DNA from 2 places in the Ureibacillus sp. FSL K6-0165 genome. Region 1 is predicted to be linked to the other one. Evidence: riboswitches for the same ligand, from Rfam matches in the RefSeq annotation. Region 1 holds a riboswitch; the other holds the start of a gene.
The links. A riboswitch is a leader RNA that binds a small molecule or an ion and turns the genes downstream of it on or off. The one in region 1 is predicted to bind lysine.
Positions count from the first base shown of each region.

Region 1 (5,942 bases):
ATTAGCAGATGCAATACGAGCTTTTGGGCATTATGGAGCGGACGTATACCCACTGAAAGACCGTCCATTAGATTTTTCAAAAATTGAGCCTCAAGCATACGGATTAACGGATGCAGATTTAGCTGAATTACCTGCTTCACTATTCTTAAATAATGTCCCTGCAAACGTTTCCAACGGTAAACAAGCGATTGATTATTTACGTTCACTTTACACTGAAAAAATCGGATTCGAATATGCACATGTAGAAGATCAATCCGAAAGAAATTGGATTCAATCAAAAATTGAATCAGGATTCTTCAAACAAAAACTATCTGCAGATGAGAAAAAAGCCGTATTAGAAAAACTTACTCGCGTTGAAAACTTTGAAAAATTCATTCATAAAACATTCGTTGGTCAAAAAAGATTCTCTATTGAAGGTTTAGATACATTAGTAGTTTTAATTGATGAAATCGTAAAATCCGCAGAAAAAGATCAAATGAAATTTTTACAAATCGGTATGGCGCACCGCGGACGTTTAAATGTATTAACACACATCGTAAACAAGCCATACGCTATGATGTTTGCAGATTTCGCACACGTTCCAAACGATTACTTCTTCCCTGAAGATGGTTCAATTGAAATTACAAAAGGTTGGACTGGTGATGTGAAATATCACATGGGTGCAACTTATCACAAACCATCTGGATTAACGGTAAAACTTGCATATAACCCTTCACACTTAGAAGTAGTTAGCCCTGTTGTAACTGGTTCAACGAGAGCAGCACAAGAAGATACATCTAATCCTGGAGAACCAGTGCAAGATACATCAAAAGCACTAGCGGTTCTTGTTCATGGAGATGCAGCATTTAGCGGTGAAGGAATCGTACAAGAAACATTTAACTATGCTGGAACAAAAGGATTCTCTACTGGCGGATCCATCCACATCATCTCCAATAACATGATTGGATTTACAACAGAATATTACGATTCTCGCTCAACACACTATTCATCTGACGTAGCAAAAGGGTACGGTATTCCTATAGTGCACGTGAATGCAGATGATCCTGAAGCAGTAATTCAAGTAGCAAAATTTGCTTTTGAATATCGTCAAATGTTCGGTAAAGATATTTTAATTGACTTAATTGGTTACCGCAGATTTGGACACAATGAAACTGATGATCCGACTGTAACAAATCCAAAAACATACTTAATTGTTGATAAACATCCTACAGTTCGTGAACTTTATGGTGAACGAGTTGTAAATGAAGGTATTGTAACAAAAGAATTCGTAGAACAGCTAAACCAAGAAATTTATGGCGAAATGCAAAAAAGTTACGATCATGTTAAAGCAGTAGGCGAAGAAAAGGGTCATCATCTCGAAGTGGAAATTCCTGAAGAGGTGAAACAACCTTATCCACAATTAGAAACAGGTGTTTCTGCTGAAGAATTAAAACAAATTAACGAAGAACTGTTAGCATGGCCTGAAAACTTTGAGCCTCAAAACAAATTGGCAAGAATTCTAAAAAGACGTATTGAAGCGCTAGAAACAGGTAAAATTGACTGGGGTCATGCAGAAACATTAGCGTTTGCATCAATTTTACGTGAAGGAAACCCAATTCGTCTGACTGGGCAAGATGCTCAACGTGGTACTTTCTCGCAACGTCATTTAGTACTACATGATAAAAATAACGGTTCTGAATGGACGCCATTACACAATATTTCAGGAGCTAAAGCTTCCTTTAGTGTATTCAATTCTCCATTAACAGAAGCGGCAATCGTAGGTTATGAATATGGTTATAACCTGGAAAATGAGAAAGCATTAACAATTTGGGAAGCACAATTCGGGGACTTCGCAAATATGGCTCAAGTAATGTTTGATAACTTCATTACAGCTGCTCGTTCTAAATGGGGTCTTAAATCTGGATTAGTTCTTTTATTACCAAATGGTATGGAAGGACAGGGTCCAGAACACTCTGCAGCACGCATTGAACGTTACTTGCAATTATGTGCTGAAAATAACTGGATTGTTGCAAACTGTTCAAATGCCGGAAACTACTTCCACTTATTACGTCGACAAGCGAAAATGCTTGGAACTGAAGGAGTGCGTCCATTAGTAGTTGCAACACCAAAATCATTATTGCGTCATCCATTAGCTGCAGCTACATTAGAGCAATTATCTGAAGGAAAATTCGAGGAAGTCATTGAACAACCAGGACTCGGACAAAATCCTAAAAAAGTGGAACGCATTATTTTAGCTTCTGGTAAAGTGACAATTGACTTAGCAGAAGCAATTAAAGACGGTGAAGGATTCGAAAAACTTCACATCCTTCGCATTGAACAATTATATCCATTCCCGATGGAAAAACTTTCTGAAATCATTGCGAGATACCCTAACGCGAAAGAAATTGTTTGGGTACAAGAGGAACCTAGAAACCAAGGTCCTTGGAAATTTGCCTTAGAATACTTATTTGAATTAGCTGAAGGCAAAAAAGTACGTTATGTTGGACGTCCAGAAATGTCTTCTACTTCAGAAGGTGACATGGACTCACATAAAGTTGCTCAAGCTAAAGTAATTAACGACGCTTTAGCAGATTTGTAATCTTGCATAATTTACGTTAAGATTTAACAGTGTTGAGAATTAAAGGAGGATATAAAAAGTGGCTGAAATTAAAGTCCCTGAATTAGCAGAATCGATTACGGAAGGTACAATTGCACAATGGGTGAAAAAAGTTGGAGATCGCGTTGAGAAAGGCGAATTCATTGTTGAATTAGAAACAGATAAAGTAAATGCAGAAATTATTTCTGAAGAAGCAGGAGTATTAACTCAAATTTTAGCTGAAGAAGGCGATACAGTATTAGTTGGCCAAACAATTGCGATCGTTGAGCCTGTTGAAGGTGGAGCTGAACCTACTCCAGCACCTCAAGCAGAACCTGCAAAAGAAGCGGTTAAAGAGGAACAACCACAAGCTCCTCAAGCACAACCAGCACAAGCTGCACCGGTTGTTGAGGAAACATCTAATGAGCGCGTAGTAGCTTCACCAGCTGCACGTAAACTTGCTCGTGAAAAAGGCATTGATTTAGCAGCAATTTCACCAGTAGACCCACAAGGCCGAGTTCGTGTACAAGATGTTGCTGCTCATGCTGCTAAACCAGCACAACCAGTGCAAGCAGCACAACCTGTAGCACCTGCTGTAACTGTAGATGAATCTCGCGTTACAGTTGAAAGAATGAGCCGTCGACGTCAAACAATTGCAAAACGTCTTCTTGAAGTTAAACAAAATACGGCAATGTTAACAACATTCAACGAAATTGACATGACAAATGTAATGGAATTACGTAAACGTAAGCAAGAGCAATTTGTGAATGAGAATGGTATTAAACTTGGATTCATGTCATTCTTCACAAAAGCAGTAGTTGCTGCATTGAAAAAATACCCTTATGTAAATGCACAAATTGTTGGCGATGAAATTCATAAATTTAACATTTATGATATCGGTATTGCGGTATCTACAGAAGAAGGTTTAGTAGTTCCAGTTGTACGTGATGCAGATCGCAAAAACTTCGCTGAAATTGAAAGAGAAATTGCAGAACTTGCTCAAAAAGCACGTGAAAAGAAATTAGCAATTTCTGATTTACAAGGCGGAACATTTACAATTACAAATGGCGGTATCTTTGGTTCATTAGCTTCAACACCGATTATCAATGGTACGCAAGCAGGTATCCTTGGTATGCACTCAATTGTAAACCGTCCAGTAGCTGTAAACGGCCAAGTTGAAATTCGTCCAATGATGTATGTGGCACTTTCATACGATCATCGAATCATTGATGGTAAAGATTCAGTTGGATTCTTAAAAACAGTTAAAGAATTAATCGAAAATCCTGAAGATTTACTTCTAAATTCATAAGAAAATGTATAATATACTCCCCAACTATTTTTGGGGAGTATATTTGGTACTATTAAACTTTTCCTATTTGTTATTGACAAGTAAACACCATTTAGGTTATGCTTCTCTTAACAATTGAATATTCTAGCCTCACTTGGTAGGGTAGAGGCGCGGTATTTATTAGTTTCTCATGGAGCTTGAGCGAGTGAAGAAGTGGGAAAGAAGGAAATATCGCCGAAGTGTAGTTATTTGCTCAGATAACTATGCTGGGGTTACAGTGAATAACTGTAACACTGTCTTACATGTTTATATGTAAGGTGTGCTATTCCAAAGTGGAACTAGAGGTATTAGTCTAACAAATTGATGCGACCTTAAGTTCTTCTTAGGTCGCTTTTTATTTGTGAAGCTAAGCTAAACAGAGACAGGGGGAATTAAGATGAAAAAGAAATTATTGCTACTTTTCATAACCATGATGACGGTTCTCGTTCTTGCAGCATGTGGTTCAGGAAACAAAGAATCAACAGGTGGAGAATCACAAAAAGATTCAGAATCTTCATCCGAGTCAAAAAGTGTATTAAGAGTAGGTATGGAAGCTGCTTATGCACCATTTAACTGGTCTCAAAAAGATGACTCAAATGGAGCAGTTCCTATTGCAGATTCTAAAGAGTTTGCAAACGGTTACGATGTTCAAATCGCAAAACGTATTGCTGAAGGATTAGGGATGGAGCTTCAAATTGTAAAAACTGACTGGGATGGTTTAATTCCATCATTACAATCTGGTGCAATTGATGCAGTTATTGCGGGTATGTCACCTACTCCTGAACGCATGGAAGTAATCGATTTTACAGACAACTATTATACGAGTGATTTCGTAATTGTTGTGAAAAAAGATGGTCCATATGCAAATGCAAAATCGATTCATGATTTTGAAGGGGCTAAAGTAACAGCACAACAAGGTACTACTCACTACAAAGTAATCGATCAAATGACTGGCGTTAATAAACAAGTACCAGCTACAGATTTTGGCCAAATGCGAATCCAATTATCTTCTGGTGCAATTGATGCTTATATTTCAGAACGTCCAGAAGGGATGTCTGCTGAGGCAGCAATTGAAGGATTTACTTACATTGTTCCAGAAGACGGATTTGAGGCTGATGAATCTGATACAGCAATCGCTGTTGGCTTGAAAAAAGGTTCGGACTTAAAAGATAAAATTAACGAAATTTTAGCTGGTATTACGGAAGATGAACGTCATCAAATCATGGAAGAAGCTATTAAAAATCAACCATCACAACAATAGTGTGGTGAAAGGTTGTCTTGAGATTCTCTATAAGACAACCTTTTTCCATTTTCCTTCCCTGTAAAGTTATTTACTGTGCTTAACTTTAATTCTTCTAAGTGCGAACAAAAAAACAATAAGGGGATTTCTTTATGTCTTTCTTAGAAACAGTTTGGAATATTTTTCAGAATAACTGGGATTTGTTTTTGCGAGGAGCATGGATTGCATTAATTCTTGCGATATTAGGTACGATTTTTGGTGCGATTATCGGATTTTTCATCGGGGTTATGCACACGATTCCATTGCAAAAAAAATCCTTTAAAACATATGCATTAAAAACTATTAATTTTATACTAACTTGCTATGTTGAACTATTCCGTGGCACTCCAATGATGGTACAAGCGATGGTTGTGTTCTACGGACTCTATGCCATTGATATTCAATTAAATCGCTTTGTTGCTGGTTTAATTGTTATCAGCTTAAATACAGGTGCTTATATGGCAGAGTATGTGCGAGGTGGAATTGTTTCAATCGATAAAGGACAATACGAGGCCAGTGAAGCGATTGGTATGAATCATTTTCAAACAATGTTCTATATTATCCTTCCTCAAGTAGCTCGAAATATTTTACCAGCGACTGGTAACCAGCTCGTTATGAATATAAAGGACTCTTCTGTACTAAGTGTCATTAGTGTAGTTGAATTATTCTTTACAACGAACTCTGTTGCGGGTAGTACATATCGTTATGCAGAAGCATTCTTAATTGCCTGCGTATTGTACTTCATTATGACATTCACTGTA
Region 1 is NZ_JBBOQS010000001.1:2,266,132-2,272,073, reverse strand. It holds gene NST00_RS11325 (2-oxoglutarate dehydrogenase E1 component) at 1-2,578, shown strand, start outside; gene odhB (2-oxoglutarate dehydrogenase complex dihydrolipoyllysine-residue succinyltransferase) at 2,637-3,884, shown strand; lysine riboswitch at 4,019-4,196, shown strand; gene NST00_RS11315 (transporter substrate-binding domain-containing protein) at 4,300-5,163, shown strand; gene NST00_RS11310 (amino acid ABC transporter permease) at 5,295-5,942, shown strand, end outside.

Region 2 (5,942 bases), 1.1 Mb from region 1:
CATTACTTTGGTGATATTCTACAAGCCTTTTAGAACTTCAAGTTTTCGTTTTATTTTTTATTTAATTAATCGTACATTGCATTTAATAAAAACCGTTCACACTGACAACGATCTTTTACAGAAAGAACTTATACAATTGAATAATTTGCCAGAAACGGAGTACATCCATCTATTAAAAAAACTTTTTGAAAAACATCGTTACGTAGCACTTATTACAAAGGACATTGAAACTTTCAATGTGGATCTTATTTTATGGAAAGGTACGAGAAAATATATAGTACAGATTATAAAAGGGGCAAATGCAGTTGACATCCGAAAGGTTCAACAAGTTGCTGTCAATATAAAAACATACAGTGCAGATGGCGCAATGATTATTACAAATCAATCTTTTACACCATCTGCCAAAAAGTTTTCTTCCTTAAACCATATACTTTTAATTGATCACGATGAATTAATAAATATGATGCAGGATGAAAATAAAAAGTTCGTTTTCCAAACCGCATTATATTTATCACAACATAAATAATAATAAGAATTCGCTAGCTAAATTGAAAGGAGCTAGCGAATTTTGCATTCATAAAAAATATTTCAATCATCTACTTCTAATGTTCTTTTTTTACTCGATTCATTAAATACTCAACAAACACTTCATCACGTACTAGATAGGCTTCATACATCCTTTTTAAATATTTTTCTGCTTCTTCAAAACTTGCAAAAGTTGTTTCTATTAATTGTTCTGATTTTTCAATCATCCAAACGCCATCTTTTTGTAATATAAAATAATTGTTATCATCGGCATCAGCATACATCGTACCAAAAGAAGATTCCTTTACATTATACCGATTATATTTCGCATCTTGAGGCATTGGATCAAGCTGAAAAGTATTTTGTACAAATATTTGATATGTTTCCTCTGTTAAGTTACAACCCGCTGCCTTTTGATGTCCTCCTCCGCCATACACTGCTGCGATTTCCGAAACATCCACATGGTCATGAATAGTGCGGAAAGAAATTTTTTTACTTCCCATATTCAATATAGCGATATAGTCAAGATGAGGATGTTCTTTACTTAATTCGTTTCCTAATTCTGAATGATAAGATTCCGCATACACAACTCCAGCAAAATACTCATCATTTTTTATTTGCACTACCTCTCTTTTTTTGCGACGAATATATCGTTCTATCCGATCTTCTTCCATATTCAACAGCTTTTTTTCAAATTCATCAAAATCGAAGTGTTCAGAAGAAGTTAGTCTGTCAATCATCGTTTCTTCAAATTCATCGATGGACACTAAGAAAAACAATGAATTTAAGAAATGGGCTTTATGATTATCGTTTTTTTCCCACTCCCAAGTATCATATTGTCTTACGAGCTTCACAAATTCATCAATTGCCTCTGTTGGCTTTAATAACTCGTTTGCAACTAAAAACTGATAAAATAATGAAGTTGCACTTTCTAGCTTCCCTTCCTCATTTTCGACTAATACCGTTCCCCAATCATATTCATTAAAATGCAACGCTGTTTTATGATGATCAATAAGTTGAATATTTTTATATTGTTTAAAATGTGCATTTAATCTTTTTTCATTTTCTTCACTAGGTGATAAATCTGTAATAAATAAAAAAGTATCAGGCAAATCATTTTCTAAAAAGTATTCAATTTCCCGTTCAAGTGAAGCAATTGAATTATATCGGACTTTTACATCTTGTCCAAAGGCAAGTTTCGCTAAAATGCCACATCCAACTCCATCTAAATCATTGTGGGACAGCAATTTATACATTCTATTTCACCTCAGAAAGTAGTATGGATGCTTTTTATAAAAATAACAGCATTATTATTGCAAAGAAGTTAGAATTCCTTTTAAATTTTCAATTTAACAAAATTTTCGATTGAAAATTCAAAATTTTTCTGCATATTGTATAAAATTCAATCATAAATGATATTTAAATACTTAATTGTTATTGCTTTTCCAAATAAAAGGAGCTACAATTATATACAATTATCCATCGACTTATTTCAATATTGCTTTGAAGTAAGGATAGAGGCGCAAAAACCAAGAGTACACAGTTTGAGGATAATGAGGTCCAATGATAATTGTGGAAAGGGGGATTTGCCGAAGTCTCTAGAAACTCATTTTTCTAGGGGCTGGTTCTGCATTGAATAAGTGTAGGACTGTCATATAGGAAACTATATGGAGGGCTATCTTACGCAAAAAATCTTCCTTTTTGCAACAACGAGGCTCTTCGTTGTTGCTTTTTGCGTTTATAAAGAAATTGCCCTTCTCCATTAAAAAACATTGAAAAGGATGTGGAGAAGAATGAATTTCGGAAGAGTATTAACAGCAATGGTAACGCCATTTGACAAAAATGGTGACGTAGATTTTGAGGCTACGGAAATTCTAATTCAACATTTAATTGCAAACGGTACAGACGGATTAGTGGTATGTGGTACAACTGGAGAATCTCCTACTTTAACAGATGAAGAAAAAGTAGAACTGTTTAAATTTACTGTGAAGACTGTAAATGGTAGAGTTCCTGTAATTGCAGGTACGGGCTCTTATAATACGAGAGCTTCCATTGAGCTTACTAAAAAAGCAGAAGATGCCGAGGTGGATGGCATCATGCTTGTAACTCCATACTACAATAAGCCAAACCAAGAAGGAATGTATGAACACTTTAAAGCAATTGCACAAAATACAAAACTGCCAATTATACTCTATAACATTCCTGGCCGTAGTGTCGTCAATTTATCCGTTGATACGGTAGTTCGTCTTGCGAAAATACCGAATATTGTTGCAATTAAAGAGGCAAGTGGAAATTTAGATGCAATGGCACAAATTATCGAAAACACGCCAAATCATTTCTCACTATATAGCGGGGATGATAGCTTAACATTACCAACATTAGCAATTGGTGGTACAGGAGTAATTTCCGTTGCTTCTCATATTATCGGCAATGAAATGCAATCTATGATTAAAAATTTCTTCATTGGAAATATTCAAGAAGCTGCAAAAGAACATCGAAACCTGTTACCAATTATGAAAGCGATGTTCATTGCACCAAATCCTGCTCCTGTTAAGGCAGCATTAAATATGAAAGGCATAACAGTTGGTGGTGTTCGTCTTCCACTAGTGCCATTAAACGAAGAGCAACAAAAAATGCTAGATTATTTATTAAGAAATACACAATTACAATTGATTTCATAAATATTCTCCTGCCATGAAAATGGCAGGTTTTTATTTTGATAAATAATACTTGGTGGAAAAGTAAATAAAATATTCGATAGGAAAATGAATAGTGATATAATAGCATTTGTGAATTTTAGGCATTTAACTAAATTCATAAGTGCTTATTTTTTTATCTTCAATATGTCACAATTCAACTTTGTTGGAGGATATGATTTTGCTCAATTTACTATTAGCCATTTTAATATTTATCATCACGCTCATACTCGTAATTCGCCAACCAAAAAATATCAATATCGGTTGGTCAGCCTGCTGTGGCGCAATAGTTGCATTGATTGTTGGAGTAGTGGATATTAATGACGTCTTTGAAGTTGTAAACATTACTTGGAATGCGACATTATTATTTATTGCGATTATAATCATTTCCTTAATATTGGATCAAATTGGTTTATTTGAATGGTCTGCACTGCACATGGCTCGCATAGCAAAAGGGAACGGTATTAGAATGTTCATTTACGTTACAGTTCTTGGAGCTTTTGTTTCAGCCTTCTTTTCAAATGATGGTGCAGCATTAATTTTGACCCCTATTGTTCTTGCAATGGTTCGAAATTTAAATTTTAATGAGAAAATGATTTTCCCTTTTATTATGGCTAGTGGTTTTATAGCTGACACTACTTCCCTCCCTTTTTTAATAAGTAACTTAGTAAACGTAATCGCAGCAGATTTTTTTGGAATCAGCTTTATGGAATACTCTTTACGAATGATTATTCCTAATTTCTTTTCATTAATAGCAACCATTATCGTTCTATTTTTATACTTCCAGAAATCTATTCCATCAAAGTATGATGTAATGATGCTAAAAAACCCACAGGAAGTCATACGGGATGAAAAGATGTTTAAATTAGCGTGGCCGGTAATGGCAATTTTATTAACCGGTTATTTTTCAGCTGAATGGATTCATGTACCCGTTAGTATTATTGGTTGGATTATGGCGATATTCTTATTGGCGATGGCTCGAAAAAGTTCAGCAGTCAATACAAAAGCCGTAATAAAAGGAGCGCCATGGAATATTGTATTTTTCTCCATCGGTATGTATTTAGTCGTTTATGGATTAGGAAATGCAGGTTTCACGAAAGGACTAGCCTATGTTATTGAATGGACAGTGCAAGGAGGATTATTCACTACTACGATTGGAATGGGGTATATTGCAGCCTTCTTATCTTCAGTTATGAATAATTTACCTACAATTATGATTGACTCATTAGCAATAGCGGAAACTTCCACGTCAGGTGTAATTCGCGATTCTTTAATTTATGCCAATGTAATCGGCTCAGATTTAGGTCCCAAAATTACACCAATTGGTTCACTTGCTACGCTTGTGTGGCTACATGTACTCTCAAACAAGGGGATTAAAATTTCTTGGGGAGCTTATTTTAAAATGGGGATTATCCTGACACTTCCAATACTATTCTTCACATTAGTTGGTTTATATTTGACGTTATTATTATTTTGATTCTTTATTTTTATATGAGTAAAATTTAATTATAATGGTTACAATAATAACACACCTAAGAACATTTGAACTTAGGTGTGTTTATTATTGCCAATTATTCTGAGTTTCCTTTCAATTGTTGTTGAGCCATTTGCACAAGACGTTTCGTAATTTCTCCACCAACTGAACCATTAGCTCGGGAAGAAGTATCTGGTGAAAGGTTTACGCCAAACTCTTGTGCAATCTCATATTTCATTTGATTCAATGCAGCTTCTGCCCCTGGGAATACTAGTTTGTTAGAACTACGATTTGTCATGTTGTTCACCTCCTTGTGCCATTAGAATGCTCAAGCTATAGCTTTTAATACTTTAGAAATGTAGGGAACATTGAGATTCACTGGAAAAAACAGATTATTTAAGTTGTAACATTATTACAATAGTGTCATATATTCTAATTTTTTCCTCCTAATCAGTATGTTAATATGTTAGTTAGTTAACGTTAACTTTAGGAGGAGCATTTCATGTATAAAATACGAGGGCATCATTTATTTTGCCTTGTTGGCTTTAGAGGTATGGGATATTCTAAAGAATTTGCGGAAAATATGAAGCGCATTCACCAAGAACTTAGGAAAAACCCCAAGACTTTAATTCACATCATCGAGGGCATCGATCAAATTTGTGAAAAATACCCAAACTGCGGAAAATATCATTGTCAAGATGAAAACATCTACATAAGAGATAAACAAATTTTGGAAAAGTTAGGGATACAGATTGGTCAAACTCTCACTTGGGAAGAAATTGAGTCTCGCATACAAAAATTCGCAACTCCTGAAGATATAGATATTCTTTGTGAAAGTTGTACATGGCGTTCCTATGGTGTATGTAAAGCAGGCATCCAAAGAATCTTAAATGGCGAAGGTTTATGGGAAGTAAATAAATAACCATTTATAAAAATCTCCTGGTGAGGAGATTTTTTATTTTATCTAAATATAAATACTATTTACATTTTTCCGAAATAACAAATTTCTTTGGATTTTAAAAATTCGTGCTAAACTATATCTATCTTAAATGTCCTTTTGGTGTAAACATTTGTATTTGTAAGCAAGATTTTAATCTTTGGAGGTTTTTATGAAAAAACTATTTCATACATGGAGTCAAATTAGCTTAGTCAAACGAATTTTAATCGGTTTAATTTTAGGTATTCTTCTAGCTATTACAATACCTGATACTTTCAGTTGGGTATCCATTTTCGGAAACTTGTTTGTC
Region 2 is NZ_JBBOQS010000001.1:1,166,455-1,172,396, reverse strand. It holds gene NST00_RS05770 (restriction endonuclease) at 1-526, shown strand, start outside; gene NST00_RS05765 (DHH family phosphoesterase) at 603-1,781, opposite strand; lysine riboswitch at 2,033-2,211, shown strand; gene dapA (4-hydroxy-tetrahydrodipicolinate synthase) at 2,319-3,206, shown strand; gene NST00_RS05755 (arsenic transporter) at 3,403-4,698, shown strand; gene NST00_RS05750 (alpha/beta-type small acid-soluble spore protein) at 4,793-4,993, opposite strand; gene NST00_RS05745 (DUF1284 domain-containing protein) at 5,198-5,617, shown strand; gene sstT (serine/threonine transporter SstT) at 5,805-5,942, shown strand, end outside.
Region 2: it holds a riboswitch for lysine, as region 1 does, so the genes downstream of both, dapA (4-hydroxy-tetrahydrodipicolinate synthase) here and NST00_RS11315 (transporter substrate-binding domain-containing protein) in region 1, are expected to answer to the same signal.